Regions from separate parts of the Mesorhizobium sp. P2_D6 genome, predicted to be linked through region 1. Evidence: predicted binding sites of a transcription regulator. Region 1 holds the regulator's gene; the other holds the start of a gene.
The links. Region 1 encodes LexA, which represses DNA repair genes until DNA is damaged. Its sites were predicted from a motif close to TGTTCNNNNTGTGTTCNG; they were not measured.
Positions count from the first base shown of each region.

Region 2: the regulator LexA is predicted to act here: its motif matches at 5,564-5,581, upstream of AC1D1L_RS18245 (ATP-dependent helicase).

Region 1 covers NZ_JBFUEG010000003.1:127,199-135,099, reverse strand. The annotation lists gene gltX (glutamate--tRNA ligase) at 1-1,091, opposite strand, end outside; gene AC1D1L_RS06990 (ComEC/Rec2 family competence protein) at 1,216-3,651, shown strand; gene lexA (transcriptional repressor LexA) at 3,658-4,410, opposite strand; gene AC1D1L_RS06980 (molybdopterin molybdotransferase MoeA) at 4,528-5,733, opposite strand; gene moaC (cyclic pyranopterin monophosphate synthase MoaC) at 5,734-6,216, opposite strand; gene trpC (indole-3-glycerol phosphate synthase TrpC) at 6,219-7,031, opposite strand; gene trpD (anthranilate phosphoribosyltransferase) at 7,036-7,901, opposite strand, start outside.
Region 2 covers NZ_JBFUEG010000008.1:45,517-53,417, forward strand. The annotation lists gene AC1D1L_RS18210 (thioesterase family protein) at 77-562, shown strand; gene AC1D1L_RS18215 (hypothetical protein) at 709-906, shown strand; gene AC1D1L_RS18220 (dienelactone hydrolase family protein) at 993-1,904, opposite strand; gene AC1D1L_RS18225 (hypothetical protein) at 2,191-2,331, shown strand; gene AC1D1L_RS18230 (hypothetical protein) at 2,354-2,785, shown strand; gene AC1D1L_RS18235 (glucose/quinate/shikimate family membrane-bound PQQ-dependent dehydrogenase) at 2,791-5,103, opposite strand; gene AC1D1L_RS18240 (hypothetical protein) at 5,259-5,381, opposite strand; gene AC1D1L_RS18245 (ATP-dependent helicase) at 5,622-7,901, shown strand, end outside.

The DNA of each region.
Region 1 (7,901 bases):
GTCTTGGCGCGCTCCTTCAGGCCGGGCAGGGCGGCCAGCAGCTGCGCCTTCCTGGTGTCGTCGAGGCGGGCGGCCAGCGCCGGACCGCCTTCGAGATAGGGAAGAGTGGCGACGAAGATGTCGAGAAGTGCCTGATCATCCATTTTGCGCATATGCACGCCGTTAAGCGCGTCGAGCTTGGCGAAGTCGAAGCGCGCCGCACCCTTGTTGACGTCGCCGATGTCGAACCATGAGATCATGTCCTTGATCGACATCACCTCGTCGTCGCCATGGCTCCAGCCGAGGCGGGCGAGATAATTGAGCAGCGCCTCGGGCAGATAACCCATGGCGCGGTAGGCCTCGACGCCGAGCGCGCCATGCCGCTTCGACAGCTTGGCGCCGTCGGCGCCATGGATCAGCGGGATGTGCGACATGGACGGCACCTCCCAGCCCATGGCGTTGTAGATCACCGTCTGGCGCGCGGCGTTGGTCAGATGGTCGTCGCCACGAATGATGTGGGTGACGCCCATGTCGTGGTCGTCGACGACGACGGCATGCATGTAGGTCGGGACACCATCCGAGCGCAGGATAATGAAATCGTCGAGATCCTTGTTGGGGAAGCGCACCTCGCCCTGCACGCGGTCATGCACCACGGTCTCGCCCTCGGTCGGCGCCTTGATGCGGATGGCGCCTTTGACTCCGGCGGGCGCCTCGGAGGGGTCGCGGTCGCGCCACGCACCATTATAGCGCGGCGGCAGGCTCTTGGCGCGCGCCGCCTCGCGCATCGCCTCAAGCTCAGCCGGTGTTTCGTAGGCGTAATAGGCCTTGCCCAGGCGCACCAACTCCTCGGCCACCTCGCGGTGGCGCGGCGCACGCTCGAACTGCGAGACGGCCCCGCCATCCCAGGACAGGCCGAGCCAGGTAAGCCCATCGAGAATGGCCTGGGTTGCCGCTTCCGTGGAACGCTCGCGGTCGGTGTCCTCGATGCGCAGCAGCATCGTGCCGTCGGTGTGCTTGGCATACAGCCAGTTGAACAGCGCCGTGCGCGCGCCACCGATATGCAGGTAGCCGGTGGGCGAGGGGGCAAAACGGGTGACCACCCTGTTGGACATGGCAATTTTGTTGGACATTGCAATTCTCGGGCAAGGCTAGAAAACGGGGGGCGTGATCGCGCGGACTTTCGCGCTTTGCGCGTTCATGTAGCATAGGGGGTCTGGGGCGCAAGGGGCAGACCCGATGGCTGGACGTGGCCGGGGCGAGGATCAAGGCGAGGGCGCTGCGACAAGCGTCAACGAACGCTCCTTGTTTGCCGATAGTCCCAACGCCGAGCCGATGCCCGTCGCGCTGCCCGAGACGCGACCTGGCCTCCGGCCTTTGTCTCCGAATGACACTGCGTCGGTGCCGGTCGCTGTGCCCGGATCCGCCATCCGTTTGCGTAGGCTGCTGCGCCGTTCGACATGGCCAGCAATCCGTCGCAGCCTTGCCGTGGCCGCCGGCACCGAACTCGACCGCGGCGTCGCCTTCCTGCTTGTGCCGGTTTTCCTGGCGGCCGGCGTCATCATTTATTTCTCGCTGGCCAGCGAGCCGGGCTTTGCCCAACCAATCGCGATTGTGCTGCTCATGGCCTGTTGCGCAGCCGTCGCGCGGTCCTGGCCGAAGACGCATCTGCTCTGCGTGGCCGCGATGCTGTGCGCGCTCGGCGTCGTCGCCGCCAAGGTCGAGACCTGGCGCGCCGGAACGCAAATGCTGGGCTCCGAGATCCAGACACGGCTGACCGGACGCGTCGTCAGCCTTGAGGAGATGGAAAACGGCCGCGTCAGGCTGACGCTCGACATTATTTCCACCGCTCACCCCAAGCTGCGCTACGCGCCGGAGCGGGTCAGGCTCTCGGCGCGTGGGATTCCGGCCGATATGACCGCCGGCTCCCTCATCGCCGGCTATGCCAGGCTGTTGCCGCCGACGGGTCCGGTGCGACCGGAGAGCTACGATTTCTCCTTCGACAGCTATTTCGCCGGTATCGGCGGCAGCGGCTTCTTTCTCGGCAATCCGAAAACCATTGCTTCGCAGGGCCCGCCGCCGCTGACCGCACGGCTCTCTTCGGCAATCGAGAATGCGCGCGAAAACATTGCCGACCATATCAGGGGCAAAATCGGCGGCGCCGAAGGCGAGATTGCCGCGGCGCTCATAGTCGGCGTGCGCGCCGGCATTCCGGACGAGGTCAACGAGGCTATGCGGCGCACTGGCATCTACCACATCATCTCCATTTCCGGCCTGCACATGGCGCTGGTCGCCGGCACCATCATGGCATTGTTGCGCGGCGCCTTCGCGCTGTTTCCCGATTTCTCCTCGCGCCGGCCTGTCAAGAAATATGCCGCCGCAGCGGCACTTGTTTCCATCGCCGCCTATCTCGTCATTTCAGGCATCGTGGTTGCCGCCGAGCGCAGCTTCATCATGCTGGCGGTCATGCTTGTCGCGGTGCTGTTTGATCGCGCAGCGCTGACCATGCGCAATCTGGCGATCTCGGCCATCGCCGTCATCCTTGTGTCGCCGCATGAGGTTGTCGGCCCGAGTTTCCAGATGTCGTTTGCGGCCACCGCCGCCCTTGTCGGCGCCTATGCCGGCTGGGCCGACTACCGTGCCGACAAGGTGAGAACGCCGCCCGCAAGGCGCTCGTTCGTCGGCTTTCTGTCGCGAAGATTCCTGCTGGCCATGGGCGGCCTCGCCATGACCTCGATCATTGCCGGAAGTGCCACCGCGCTATTCGCCATCTGGCATTTCCAGCGCGTGTCGCCACTCAGCCTGCTCGCAAATCTGGCCGTGATGCCGATTGTGTCGTTGATCGTCATGCCCTTCGCCGTGCTCAGCGCGCTGGCGATGCCGTTCGGCGCCGATGGACCGTTCCTTTATGTGATGGGCAAGGGCCTGGCGGCGATGATCGCCATCTCCGCCTGGATTTCCGAACGTTCGCCGGTCGATGCCGTCGGCCTGATCTCTATCCGCTCGGTGCTGCTGGTGGCGGTCGCCCTCGTCATCGCCACCATGGCCACCACGTGGCTGAGGCTGGCGGCCGTGCCTTTCGCGCTGGCCGGCCTGTTGACTGTGCCACAGGTGCGCACGCCCGATCTGCTTATCTCGGAAGATGCGCATCTGGTGGCATTGCCGATCGGCGGCGGCGAACTCGCGCTCAACCGGGAACGCTGGAACGAATTCACCACCGATAATTGGAAACGGGCATTGAGAGCCGAAACCATTATCCCGCCTGAGATTTTCGAGGCAACGGACACGCGGTTCGATCTAGACCCGCTCGACCTGCCGCCAGGCTCGCCCTTCTATTGCACAGGCAATCTCTGCATTGCCCGGCATCCGGCCGGAGCCATCATCGCGCTGGCAAAAGACCGCAACACAGCGCGGCCAGCCTGCGCTTTCGCGAGCCTGATCGTCATCGACGACGCCACCGCCTACAATCCGTGCCGCGACCCGCTGGTGCTGGTCGTGACCAAGAAGCAACTTGCCCGCGATGGCAGTGCCGCCGTCTTCTTCGACCCACAATCGGCCGCGACAGCGCCAATGATCCGTTTCGCCGTCGACAAGCCCTATCGTCCCTGGCACGAGCAACGCCGCTTCTCACGCGAAGCACGCGGTCTGCCGCCTTACAAGCGGCTCGAAAAGTAAGCCGGCTCAGTAGCGCCGGATCAGGCCGACCAGCTTGCCCTGCACCTTGACCCTGTCCGGCCCGAAGATGCGGGTTTCGTAGGCCGGGTTGGCGGCTTCCAGCGCGATCGAGGCGCCCTTGCGGCGGAAGCGCTTCAACGTCGCTTCCTCTTCATCGACCAGCGCCACCACGATCTCGCCGGGGCTCGCCGTATCGGCATTGCGGATGATCACCGTATCGCCGTCGAAAATGCCGGCCTCGATCATCGAGTCACCCTTGACCTCGAGCGCATAGTGTTCGCCGCCCATGATCATGTCCGGCGGCACCGAGATCGAATGCGTCTGGTGCTGGATTGCGTCGATCGGCACACCGGCGGCGATGCGGCCCATCACCGGGATCGACACCGCGGAAACGGCGTCGTCATTGCCGGCCGACATCGAACGAGACGAGGAGGCCGGCTTGATCTGGCGGCCGAGACCGCCTTGGCCCTGACCGCCTTGGCCGAGACTGCCCTGGATGATGCTTGGCGAAAACTTCTTCGCCGCATTGAGGCCGGGTGCGATCGAGTCGGGCAGCCGCAGCACCTCGAGCGCGCGCGCCCGGTTCGGCAACCGGCGAATGAAGCCACGCTCCTCAAGCGCCGTGATCAGGCGGTGAATGCCGGACTTGGACGCGAGGTCGAGCGCCTCCTTCATCTCGTCGAAAGACGGCGGGATTCCGCTCTCCTTCAGGCGTTCATGGATGAACATCAGAAGTTCATGTTGTTTACGCGTCAGCATCGCGGCCCCCACGGGTTCTGAAACCAGAATCGGAAAAAACAAACCCAGAACAAACACTATCTGTTCCAGTTGTGTTCCGCAACCTTTTAAAGTTTAATGAATGTGTTGACGTTTTGTTCAGCGTAACATCAGGACGCTGCAGGCGGCACCCGCGGCGGCGGCCGGAGCGAAGGGCTCGCGCACGATCAAGCCGTTGGCGTCGGCCAGCATTCTCAGCATCGAGGAATCCTGGATGCCGAACGGCGTCGCCACCCGTGCGCCGGTTTCTTCGCTCACCACGGCGCGCACATAGTCTTGCCTCAGATCATTGGCCGCCATCGCGGCGCCAAGCTGCGCCGGGCGGATGTCCTGCCGGTACGTGCGGCCGCCGAGCTGCGCCAAAAGCGGCTTCAAGAACAGCTGCGAACAGACCAGGCTCGCCACGGGATTGCCGGGCAGGCCGATGCACCTGATGTCGCCGAGACGCCCGAACATCAGCGGCTTGCCCGGGCGCATGGCGAGCTTCCAGAAATCGAGCTTCATGCCTTCGCCGGTCAGCACGTCGTGCACGAGGTCGTGGTCGCCAACCGAGGCGCCGCCGAGCGTGACGATGACGTCGGCCTTTGCCGCGACCGCCTTGCGCACCAGCGCCGCTATGTCGGCCTTGCGATCTGCCGCGATGCCGAGATCAAGCGCTTCGGCGCCGACAGACTGCGCGGCGGCCGCGACGCCGTAAGCGTTGGAGGAGATGATCTGATCCGGACCGGGGTCACGCCCCGGCGGCAGCAACTCGTCGCCGGTGGCGATGATGGCGACCAGCGGCCGGCGCACGACGTTGAGCAGTGGATGATTGGCCGACGCCGCAAGCGACAATGCGGCCGGATCGAGCACGCGACCTTGTTGCAGGAGCAGGTCGCCTTGCGAGAAATCCAATCCACGACGGCGGATATTACAGTCTTTTGCGGTCGGCTCGGTGACCTCGATATGGCCATTGCCAAGGTCGCGGACATTCTCCTGGATGACGATCGTGTCGGCACCTTCGGGCAGCGGCGCGCCGGTAAAAATGCGGACAGCCTCCGCCCTGCCGACTGAGCCGGCAAAGCCGCGGCCGGCCGGCGCCATGCCGATCACCGAAAGCCGCGTCGGGGCGGATGCCACATCCTGCGCCCGCGCGGCATAGCCGTCCATGGCTGAGGCGTTGAAGGGCGGCTGGGTGCGTAGCGCCACGACAGGCTCCGCCAGCACCCGGCCGGCCGCATCGGCCAGCGCGATGCTTTCACCCGGTAGCGCCGCAGCGCCGTCGAGGAGGCGTTGAAGCGCCTCGGCGACCGGAACCAGCGCCATTTACGAACCCGCCTTGTAGTCGCCGGACTTGCCGCCGGTCTTTTCCACCAGCCTTATGCCGGAAATCACCATGGCGCGGTCGGCCGCCTTGGCCATGTCGTATATGGTCAGGCAGGCCACGGATGCCGCGGTCAGCGCCTCCATCTCGACCCCGGTCTTGCCGGTGACGCGGGCGAGCGCGGTGACCCTGAGGCCGGGCAAAGCGGGGTCCGGCTCGATGTCGACCGACACCTTGGTCAACAGCAGCGGATGGCAGAGCGGGATCAGCTCATGCGTCTTCTTGGCCGCCATGATGCCGGCGATGCGCGCTGTGCCCAGCACATCGCCCTTCTTGGCGTCGCCATCGAGGATCATCTTCAGGGTTTCAGGCCGCATCGAGACAAAGCCCTCCGCGATTGCCGTGCGCGTCGTCTCCTCCTTGTCGCCGACATCGACCATGTTGGCCTCGCCCTTGGCGCCGAGATGGGTGAGGGCGGCTGTCATCGTCAGATGGCCTCTGCCGTCGCCTTGCCTGTCAAAAGCAGGCGCGTTGCCGCCGCGACATCCTCTTGCCGCATCAGGCTTTCGCCGACGAGGAAGGTTTCGATGCCGGTCTTTTGCATCCTGAGGCAGTCGTCGTGGCTGAAAATGCCGCTCTCGCTGACCAACAAGCGGCCTCCCGGCACCATCGACGCCAGACGCTCCGAAGTTTCGAGACTGGTCTCGAATGTCCTGAGGTTGCGGTTGTTGATGCCGATCAGCTGCGATGACAGTTTTACCGCGCGCTGCGTCTCGGCCTCGTCATGCACCTCGATCAGCGCATCCATGCCGAGTTCGAATGCGGTCGCTTCCAGTTCGCTTGCCAGCGCATCATCGACGCTGGCCATGATGATCAAGATGGCGTCGGCGCCCCAGGCGCGTGCCTCGTAGACCTGGTAGGGATCGAACAGGAAATCCTTGCGCAGCGCCGGCAGCGACACCGCCTTGCGCGCGTTGGTGAGAAATTCCGGCGCGCCCTGGAAGGACGGCGCATCGGTCAGCACCGAAAGACAGGCAGCGCCGCCTTTCTGATAGGCTTGCGCCAGCGCCGGCGGGTCGAAATCGGCGCGGATCAACCCTTTGGAAGGGCTCGCCTTCTTGATTTCGGCGATCAGGGCAAAGTTGCCCGACCTACGCTTCGCCTCGAGCGCCCTGAGAAAGCCGCGCGGCGCGTCCGCGTCCTTGGCCCGCGCCTTGATCTCGGCCAGCGGGATCCGCGCTTTCGCAGCCGCGATCTCGTCACGCTTGTAGGCCTCGATCTTGCGCAGAATGTCAGCCACGGCTCTATCCGTTCGAAATCTCGACCAGCCTGTCGAGCACGCCGAGCGCCCGGCCGCTGTCGATGGCTTGTGCCGCCGCCGCCATGCCGTCGGCCAGCGTTGTCGCCTTGCCCGCCACCACCATGCCGGCGCCGGCATTCATCAGCACCGTGTCGCGATAGGCGCCGGCAGCGCCGCCCAGCATGTCGCGCAACGCCTTGGCGTTGTAGGCGGCGTCGCCGCCGCGCAACTCGTCCTTGGTGTGGCGCTGCAAACCGACCGCTTCGGGGGAGAGCGTAAAATGGCGGATCTCGCCGCCGGCCAGTTCCGCAACTTGCGTCTCGCCAGTGGTGGTGATCTCGTCATAGCCGTCGCCATGGACGACCCAGGCGTGGTCTGTGCCCAGCGCTTTCAACGTCTCGGCCACCGGCACGATCCATTCCGGCAGGAAAACGCCGACCATCTGGCGGCTGACGCTGGCCGGATTGGACAGCGGGCCAAGCAGGTTGAAGATGGTGCGGGTGCCGAGCTCGACGCGGGTCGGGCCGACATGCTTCATCGCCGGATGATGCGCCGGCGCGAACATGAAGCCGACGCCGGCCTCATGGATGCAGCGGCCGATCGTCTCCGGCGGGATATCGATCTTGACGCCGAGCGCAACCAGCACGTCGGCGGCGCCCGTCAGCGACGACAGGCCGCGATTGCCATGCTTTGCCACCGGCACGCCGCAACCGGCGATGACGAAGGCCGAAGCCGTCGAGATGTTGACCGAATGGGAGTTGTCGCCGCCGGTGCCGACGATGTCGATGGCGCCTTCAGGCGCTTCGACGCGCAGCATCTTGGCGCGCATGGTGGCAACGGCGCCGGAGATCTCGCTCACCGTCTCGCCGC
Region 2 (7,901 bases), on a different contig from region 1:
TATGGATGCGTAGTCTCACCTACCGCCGCCTGTCCAGCACCAGAACTCGGTCCAGCACCAGAACAAGGAAGTTCCAATGTCCATCCCTGCCCCCTACGTCTCCAAACCGATGGACATCGAGAAGGACTGGATCGACTATAACGGCCACCTCAACATGGCCTACTACAACGTGCTGTTCGACCGCTGCTCGGATGAAGCCTTTGCGGCAATGGGCATGGGGCTGGACTATGTCAAGGAGCGGCGCCTGACCATCTACACGGCCGAGGTGCATGTCTGCTACGTCCAGGAACTGCATCTCGAGCATAAGGTCGTCGTCTCGTTCCAGCTGATCGACCATGACGACAAGCGGCTCAGGGCCTATCAGGAAATCCGCCATGTCGACGGCTGGCTCGCCGCCACCTCCGAAACCCTGTCGCTGCATGTCGACATGTCCGGGCCGAAAGTCGCGCCCTTCCCCGCCGACGTGCAGGCCAAGGTGGAAGCCATGCGCGCCGCCCATTCTGCACTGCCCATGCCCGAGCGCGCCGGCCGTTCGATCGGTATTCGCCGCAAGACCGCTTGATGCGCTTCCGTGCCCGCGTTAACCTTACCGAGCTTTTAACGTTAACAAACCATTTGAGCCATTGAACGACTCAGCAGACCGTTTGAGAACGGGTCAATCCAAGTTGCGATGCGGGCGGCGGGGCACAGGCGGTTCGAGGAACGTGCATGAAAACCGACATCAAGGTCGAGGTGGACAGGCTGGCTGCCGATCCGCGCATCACCGACTATGATTTCTGGCGCTCGTTGAAGAACGTCAACAACGAGATCTTCCACATCGCCAACAGCAACGAACCGATCCCGTTCGACATGATTCGCTGGCGCGCCATCCTGAAGCAGGCGCGTATGAAACGCGGCCACGCCTGACGTTTTTCACCTGTTCTTGACAACCCGCAGCTAGCGGCGAGCGCACCACCCACGAGACCGTATGGGCGTCGACGGCTACTTAAAGGCTAAGCCAGCTTCGCCTTTAGGAAAGCGATCGTCCTGCCCCAGGCCAGATCGGCGGCTTTTTTGTCGTAGCGCGCGGCCGATGTGTCGTTGTTGAAGGCATGGTTGACGCCGTCATAGACATAGACGGTGTATTCGACATGCGCCGCGTCGAGCGCCTTCTTGTAAGCATCGATGCCGGCGTCGATGCGCTCGTCGAGCCCGGCATAGTGCAGCAACAGCGCCGCCTTGATCTTCGCTGCATCCTCGGCCTTCGGCTGCATGCCGTAATAGGCGACGCCGGCCGCGAGATCGGGCGCATTGACGGCCAAATCGTTGACCGCGCCGCCGCCCCAGCAGAAGCCGACGGCGCCGACCTTGCCATTGCCATCCTTCTCGCCCTTGAGATAGGCGATGGTCGCCAGGCCATCGGCGGTGACCTGGCTGGCATCGAGCTTGGTGAACATGTCGCGCGCCTTGTCTTCGTCAGCGGGCGTGCCGCCGAGCGGCGACAGGAAATCCGGCGCCAGCGCCACGAAACCTTCCAGCGCCACCCGCCGCGCCACATCCTTGATATGCGGGTTGAGGCCCCTGTTCTCATGCACCACGATGACGGTGCCGAGCTTGCCCGACTGGTCCGCCGGCTTGACCAGATAGCCCTTCATCTCGCCGCTGCTGCCGGGATAGGTAATATCCTGCGCCTTCACCCGCGGATCGTTGTCGGCGACGATTGCCGCCTGCGCCGAATTGGCGGCCAGCAGCGGCGCGATCGCGGCGGCTGCGGCGCCCGATCCGGCAAGCCTGGTCAGCTGTTCCATGAAGCGGCGGCGGTCGAGCGTCAGATGCGTGTATTCGTCATAGGCATCGATCATCGCCTGGCTAATGGCAGGAGTCGTGATGGCAGGCTTGGTGGCTTCGGCGGCGGCTTTCGTCATGGCGTGCTCCTCGCTAGGAGATGACCTCACGGTCACTCCGGGATGACCTGCGGGTCACTCCGGTATGACCTTGCGGGTCAAGATAGGGTGCAAGCTCGCACGGTCCAGTCACGGATCAGTGACGCTTTCGTCGTCAGGCCGTGCATTTGGCACAAGTCAGCTGCGCCCACCGCGCGGCCATCACATTTTGGTCATTTCAGAGAATGTTGATGGTGCCGCCACAATATCAGGGGAAGTTGATTGTGGCTTCGCCCGTTGCGGCAGCCAGACGAGAAGGAACAACGCCATGACCTTGTCTACTCCGATCCTTTTAAGCGCGCTCGTGGTTGCCGCAGCCGCCTTGCTGGCCCTGCGCTCCGCCGCGTCGGAAGCTGCCAAGCGGATGGTGAAGGTCCGGGTCGACCGGCGCCGTTCGAAAACCCGCTAACTGACAGCCGAGGGGAAATATCATGGACGCCCAGAGCATCGTGACCATCGTCTCGCAGAAAGCCGGCCTCGATCAGGCGGTCACCGAAAAGGTCGTCGGCACCATCTTCTCGGTGCTCGAACATGAAGCCGAAGGCACCACCGTCTCCAGCTTCTTTGCCAAGATCCCGGGCGCTGACGCGCTCGCCCAGAAATACGACGTCATGGCTGCCGCCCCTGCCGGCGGTGGTGGCTTCTTGTCGTCGCTGCAAGGTGCGCTTGGCGGCGTGCTTGGCGAAAAGACCGGCGCGCTGATCAACGGTGTCGCCGCGCTCAAAGCCTCCGGCCTCGACATGGCGCAGATCCAGAAGGCCGGCACCACGCTGATCCAGCAGGCCGAAGCCGCCGCAGGGCCGCAGCTGACCAACGAAGTGCTCGACTCGGTGCCGAGCCTGAAGGGCCATCTCGGACTCTAGGCCATCTACTTCGGCAGCGTATACGCCATCACATAGTCGCCCGGCTTGGTGCCGACCGAGCCATGGCCGCCGGCGACGATGACCACAAACTGGCGGCCATCGGCGACGGTGTAGGTCATCGGCGTCGACTGCCCGCCGGCCGGCAGCCTGGCCTGCCAGAGCTGCTTGCCCGATGTCACATCATAGGCGCGCAAATAGTCGTCGACCGCCGCACCCAGGAAGGCAACGCCACCGGCGGTGATCATCGGCCCGCCAATGCCGGGAACGCCGACCTTCAGCGGCAGCGGCAACGGCGTCATGTCGTAGATGGTGCCGTTGCGGTGCTTGTAGGCGATCTTGCCGGTTCTGAGATCGGCGCCTGCGACATAGCCCCATGGCGGCGCCTGGCATGGCACGCCGAGTGGCGACAGGAACGGCCCCATCACCACTGCGTATGGCGCACCCTCATTGCGGTTGAGCCCCTGTTCGCTGCCGCGACCTTCATCCGGCGGTGGCACCTGGTCGCGCGGAATGAGCTGCGATTTGAAGGCGAGATAGGTCGGCATGCCGAACATCACCTGCCGCACCGGGTCGACGGCGACGCCGCCCCAATTGAAGGTGCCGAAATTGCCGGGATAGATCAGCGACCCCTGCACGGAAGGCGGGGTATAGCGGCCCTCATAGCGCAGGCCCTGGAATTCGATCCGGCAGGCCAGTTGGTCGAACATGGTGATGCCCCACATGTCGGCGCCGGTCAGCGGCTTCGGGTTAAAGGACAGATCCGAAACCGGCTGCGTCGGCGAGGTGTGATCACCCTCGACGGCGCCGCCTGGCGCCGGCACTTCCTTGACCGGGATTATCGGTTCGCCGCTGCGCCTGTCGAGCACATAGAGGTCGCCCTGTTTGGTCGGCCCGACCAGCGCCGGCACCAGGCCGGCAGCCGTTGTGATGTCGACCAGGGTCGGCTGCGCCGGGACGTCCATGTCCCAGAGGTCGTGATGCACGGTCTGGCGCACCCAGCGCAATTGTCCGGTGGCAAGATCGAGCGCGGTGATCGAGGAGGAAAACTTTTCGACATTGGCGCTGCGCCCGGCGCCGAGCTGGTCCGGCGTCTGGTTGCCGAGGGGCACGTAGAGAAGGCCGAGCTTCTCGTCGGCGCTCGGTGTCGACCACATGTTGGGTGAGTTGTGGGTGTAGGTCTGGCCCACCGCCAGCGGTGTCGTCTGGTCCGGATTACCGGAATCCCAGTTCCATACAAGCGCGCCGGTGTCGACATCGAAGGCGCGGATGACGCCGGACGGTTCCTCGGTCGAATAATTGTCGTTGACCGCGCCGCCGACGATGATCTTGCCGCCTGATATCAGCGGCGCCGATGTCGAATAGTAGTAGCCCGACTTCGGGTACGGCATGTTGGTCAACAGGTTCAGCGTGCCGGCTTCGGCAAAGGACGGGCAGACCTGGCCATTGGCGGCATCAAGCGCGATCAGCCGCGCGTCCGAGGTCGGCAGATAGACGCGTGTCGCGCAGGGCTGGCCTGCGGCGATCTTGGCATCGGCGTAATAGGACACGCCACGGCAGGTCTGGTGCTGGCGGTCCTTGTCGAGCTTGATCTTGGGGTCGAAGCGCCATTTCTCCTTGCCGGTCGCGGCATCGATGGCGATGGCGAAATTGTGCGGCGTGCAGATGTAGAGCGTGTCGCCCACCTTGAGCGGCGTTACCTGATAGGTGGTTTCGCCGATGTCATCCGGACCCTTGACGTCACCGGTCTGGTAGGTCCAGGCCGGCTGCAATTTGGCGACATTGTCCGGCGTGATCTGGTCGAGCGGCGAATAGCGCTGACCATAGGGCGTGCGGCCGTAGAAGTGCCACTCGCCTGGAGGCACGTTGCCGCCGAGATCCGCGGCCGGCGTTACCTTGTCGGCGCTGAGCTCGCCGGCGATGTCCTTGGGATCGGCGGTCATCGAATAGCCGGCCACTGCGAGCGATGCGAGCACGGCCAGGATGAGCGGCGCACGCGCGTCGGGGCCGGTGAGGCCCTGCCTTGCCCACGGCGTCAGCAACCACAGCGCCAGAAGCACGATGACGCCGCCGCGCGGGCCGAGTTCCCACCAGTCGAAGCCGATTTCCCACACCGCCCAGGCAAGCGTGCAGAGCACGATCGCAGCGTAGAGCCACAGCGCCGTCGACTTGCGCCGGAAGAACAGCCAGGCGGTTATCAGGAAGGCGAGACCGGCGATGACATAATACCAGCTGCCGCCCAGCATCACGAGCCGGACGCCGCCGCCGCCAAGTGCCAGGCCGATGAGGAACAGTATGAGGGAGGTGATGACCACAGCCAAGACGATACTCCTTCGACTGTTGCGCTTTGCGGCGCCTCTCAGGCAGCCGTCCCTGCCCTGTCGCCAGCTTTCTCCCGCAGGCCGCGTGTGTCAAGCTTGGCCTGCCAGCATAGGGTGAGAACAAGGAGGTCCCTTTTACCGCCTTTCGCGACGGCTTAGCGGTGCAGCACATCCATGAGATTTTGACCGGTCGCGCGCTGGACATGCGCAACGACCATATCGGTCGGCACCTGGGCGATCGGATCGCCCCTGGCGGCCTCTATGTCTGCGATCTTCATTCCAGCACTCGACCTCTTCCACCATGATCCATGGCGCGGCGCGGGATGCCGTCTATGTCGCCGACAAGGTCGGCGAGCGTATGCGGGCAGCAGCCAGGTAGGCCGGGCGAAAGGTTTTGCACAGGCTGTCGGGCGCTGGGGCGATAATATTCGCACGGCGCGCGGGAATCTGGCTTCCAAACCAGAACAAAACGTAGACACTGCTGGTCTTTCGCTCCCGAATCACTACATTCGGGGACGATGTCCGGCTTTTCGGAAGACATGCCTTTCTTTGACGAACCGAATGCGCGGCCCGCGGGCCCGTCGGGGATCGCCGCGCGCGCCATGGCGGCCCGCAGCGGCCGCAACGATGCGCCCGATTATCTCAGCGGCCTCAACCCCGAGCAGCGGCTGGCGGTGGAAACCACCGAAGGCCCGGTCCTGGTGCTGGCCGGCGCCGGCACCGGCAAGACCCGCGTCTTGACCACCCGCATTGCCCACATCCTCGCCACCGGCCGAGCCTTCCCCTCGCAGATCCTGGCGGTGACTTTCACCAACAAGGCCGCGCGCGAGATGAAGCAGCGCATCGGCATTCTGATCGGTGAAGGCAATGTCGAGGGCATGCCGTGGCTCGGCACCTTCCACTCGATCGGCGTGAAGCTGCTGCGCCGCCACGCCGAGCTCGCGGGGCTCAAATCCGATTTCACCATTCTCGACACCGACGATGTCGTGCGGCTGATCAAGCAGCTGATCCAGGCCGAAGGGCTGGACGACAAGCGCTGGCCGGCCAAGCAGTTCGCGCAGATGATCGACGGCTGGAAGAACAAGGGCCAAGGCCCCGCCGATATCGCCGAGGGCGACGCCCGCAGCTTTGCCAACGGCAAGGGCCGCGAGCTCTACAAGGCCTATCAGGAGCGGCTGCAGACGCTCAACGCCTGCGACTTCGGCGACCTGCTCTGCCATCCGATCCGGATCTTCCGCGCCAATCCGGACGTACTGAAGGACTACCACAAGCGCTTCAAATACATCCTCGTCGACGAATACCAGGACACCAACACCGCGCAATACATGTGGCTGCGGCTCTTGGCGCAAAGGCCGCAATCCTCCCCCCTCGAGGGGGAGGTGCCCGCGAAGCGGGCGGAGGGGGTCGCCGCAGAAGGCACCACCAGGCCGTCGAGCGCTGCCGCACGGACCCCACCCGACCGGGCTTCGCCCGGCCACCCTCCCCTCAAGGGGGAGGGATCCCAGCGCGCCACCGTGAATATCTGCTGCGTCGGCGACGATGACCAGTCCATCTATGGCTGGCGCGGCGCCGAGGTCGACAACATCCTGCGCTTCGACAAGGATTTTCCGGGCGCCACCATCATCAGGCTGGAGCGCAATTACCGTTCGACCGCGCACATTCTCGGCACCGCCTCGCACCTGATCGCCCACAATGAGGGCCGCTTCGGCAAGACGCTGTTCACCGAAAAGGTCGCCGAGGACGACGAGAAGGTGCATGTCCATGCCGCCTGGGATTCCGAGGAGGAGGCACGCGCCGTCGGCGAGACCATCGAAACCTACCAGCGCGCCAAGCACAATCTCAACGACATGGCCATTCTTGTCCGCGCCTCGTTCCAGATGCGCGCCTTCGAAGACCGCTTCATCACCCTCGGCCTCAATTACCGCGTCATCGGCGGTCCGCGCTTCTACGAGCGCATGGAAATCCGCGATGCGCTGGCCTTCTTCCGCGTCGTCGCCAATGGCGGCGACGACCTCGCTTTCGAGCGCATCGTCAATGTGCCGAAGCGCGGTCTCGGCGAAGCCACCATCCGCCAGATTCACGACACGGCGCGAGCATTGCGCATCCCGATGCTGGAAGCGGCCGGCAACCTCGCCGAAAGCGACGAGCTGAAGCCGAAGCCGCGCGCCGCCTTGCGCGAAGTCGCGGCCAATTTCGAGCGCTGGCAGAAGGCGCTTGAAACCACGCCGCACACCGAACTCGCCGAGACCATTCTGGAGGAGAGCGGCTACACCGACATGTGGAAGAACGACCGCTCGGCCGAAGCGCCGGGCCGGCTGGAAAATTTGAAGGAACTGATCCGTTCCATGGAGGAGTACGAGTCGCTGCGCTCCTTCCTCGAACATGTCGCGCTTGTCATGGATGCCGAGCAGAATGCCGGGCTCGATGCCGTGAGCATCATGACGCTGCATTCGGCCAAGGGCCTCGAGTTCGAGACCGTCTTCCTGCCCGGCTGGGAGGAAGGCCTGTTCCCGCATCAGCGCGCGCTCGACGAAGGTGGCCGTTCCGGACTGGAGGAAGAGCGCCGGCTCGCCTATGTCGGCCTGACGCGGGCCAAGAAGAACCTGCATATCTGGTTCGTCTCCAACCGCCAGATCCACGGCCTGTGGCAGTCGACCATCCCGTCGCGTTTCCTCGAAGAGTTGCCGAACGCCCATGTCGAGGTCGCCGAAAGCGGCAACTCCTATGGCGGCTACGGCAATTCCTATGGCGGCGGCTCGTTTGCTTCCGGTCGTGGCGGCCGCCAGAACCCCTATGGC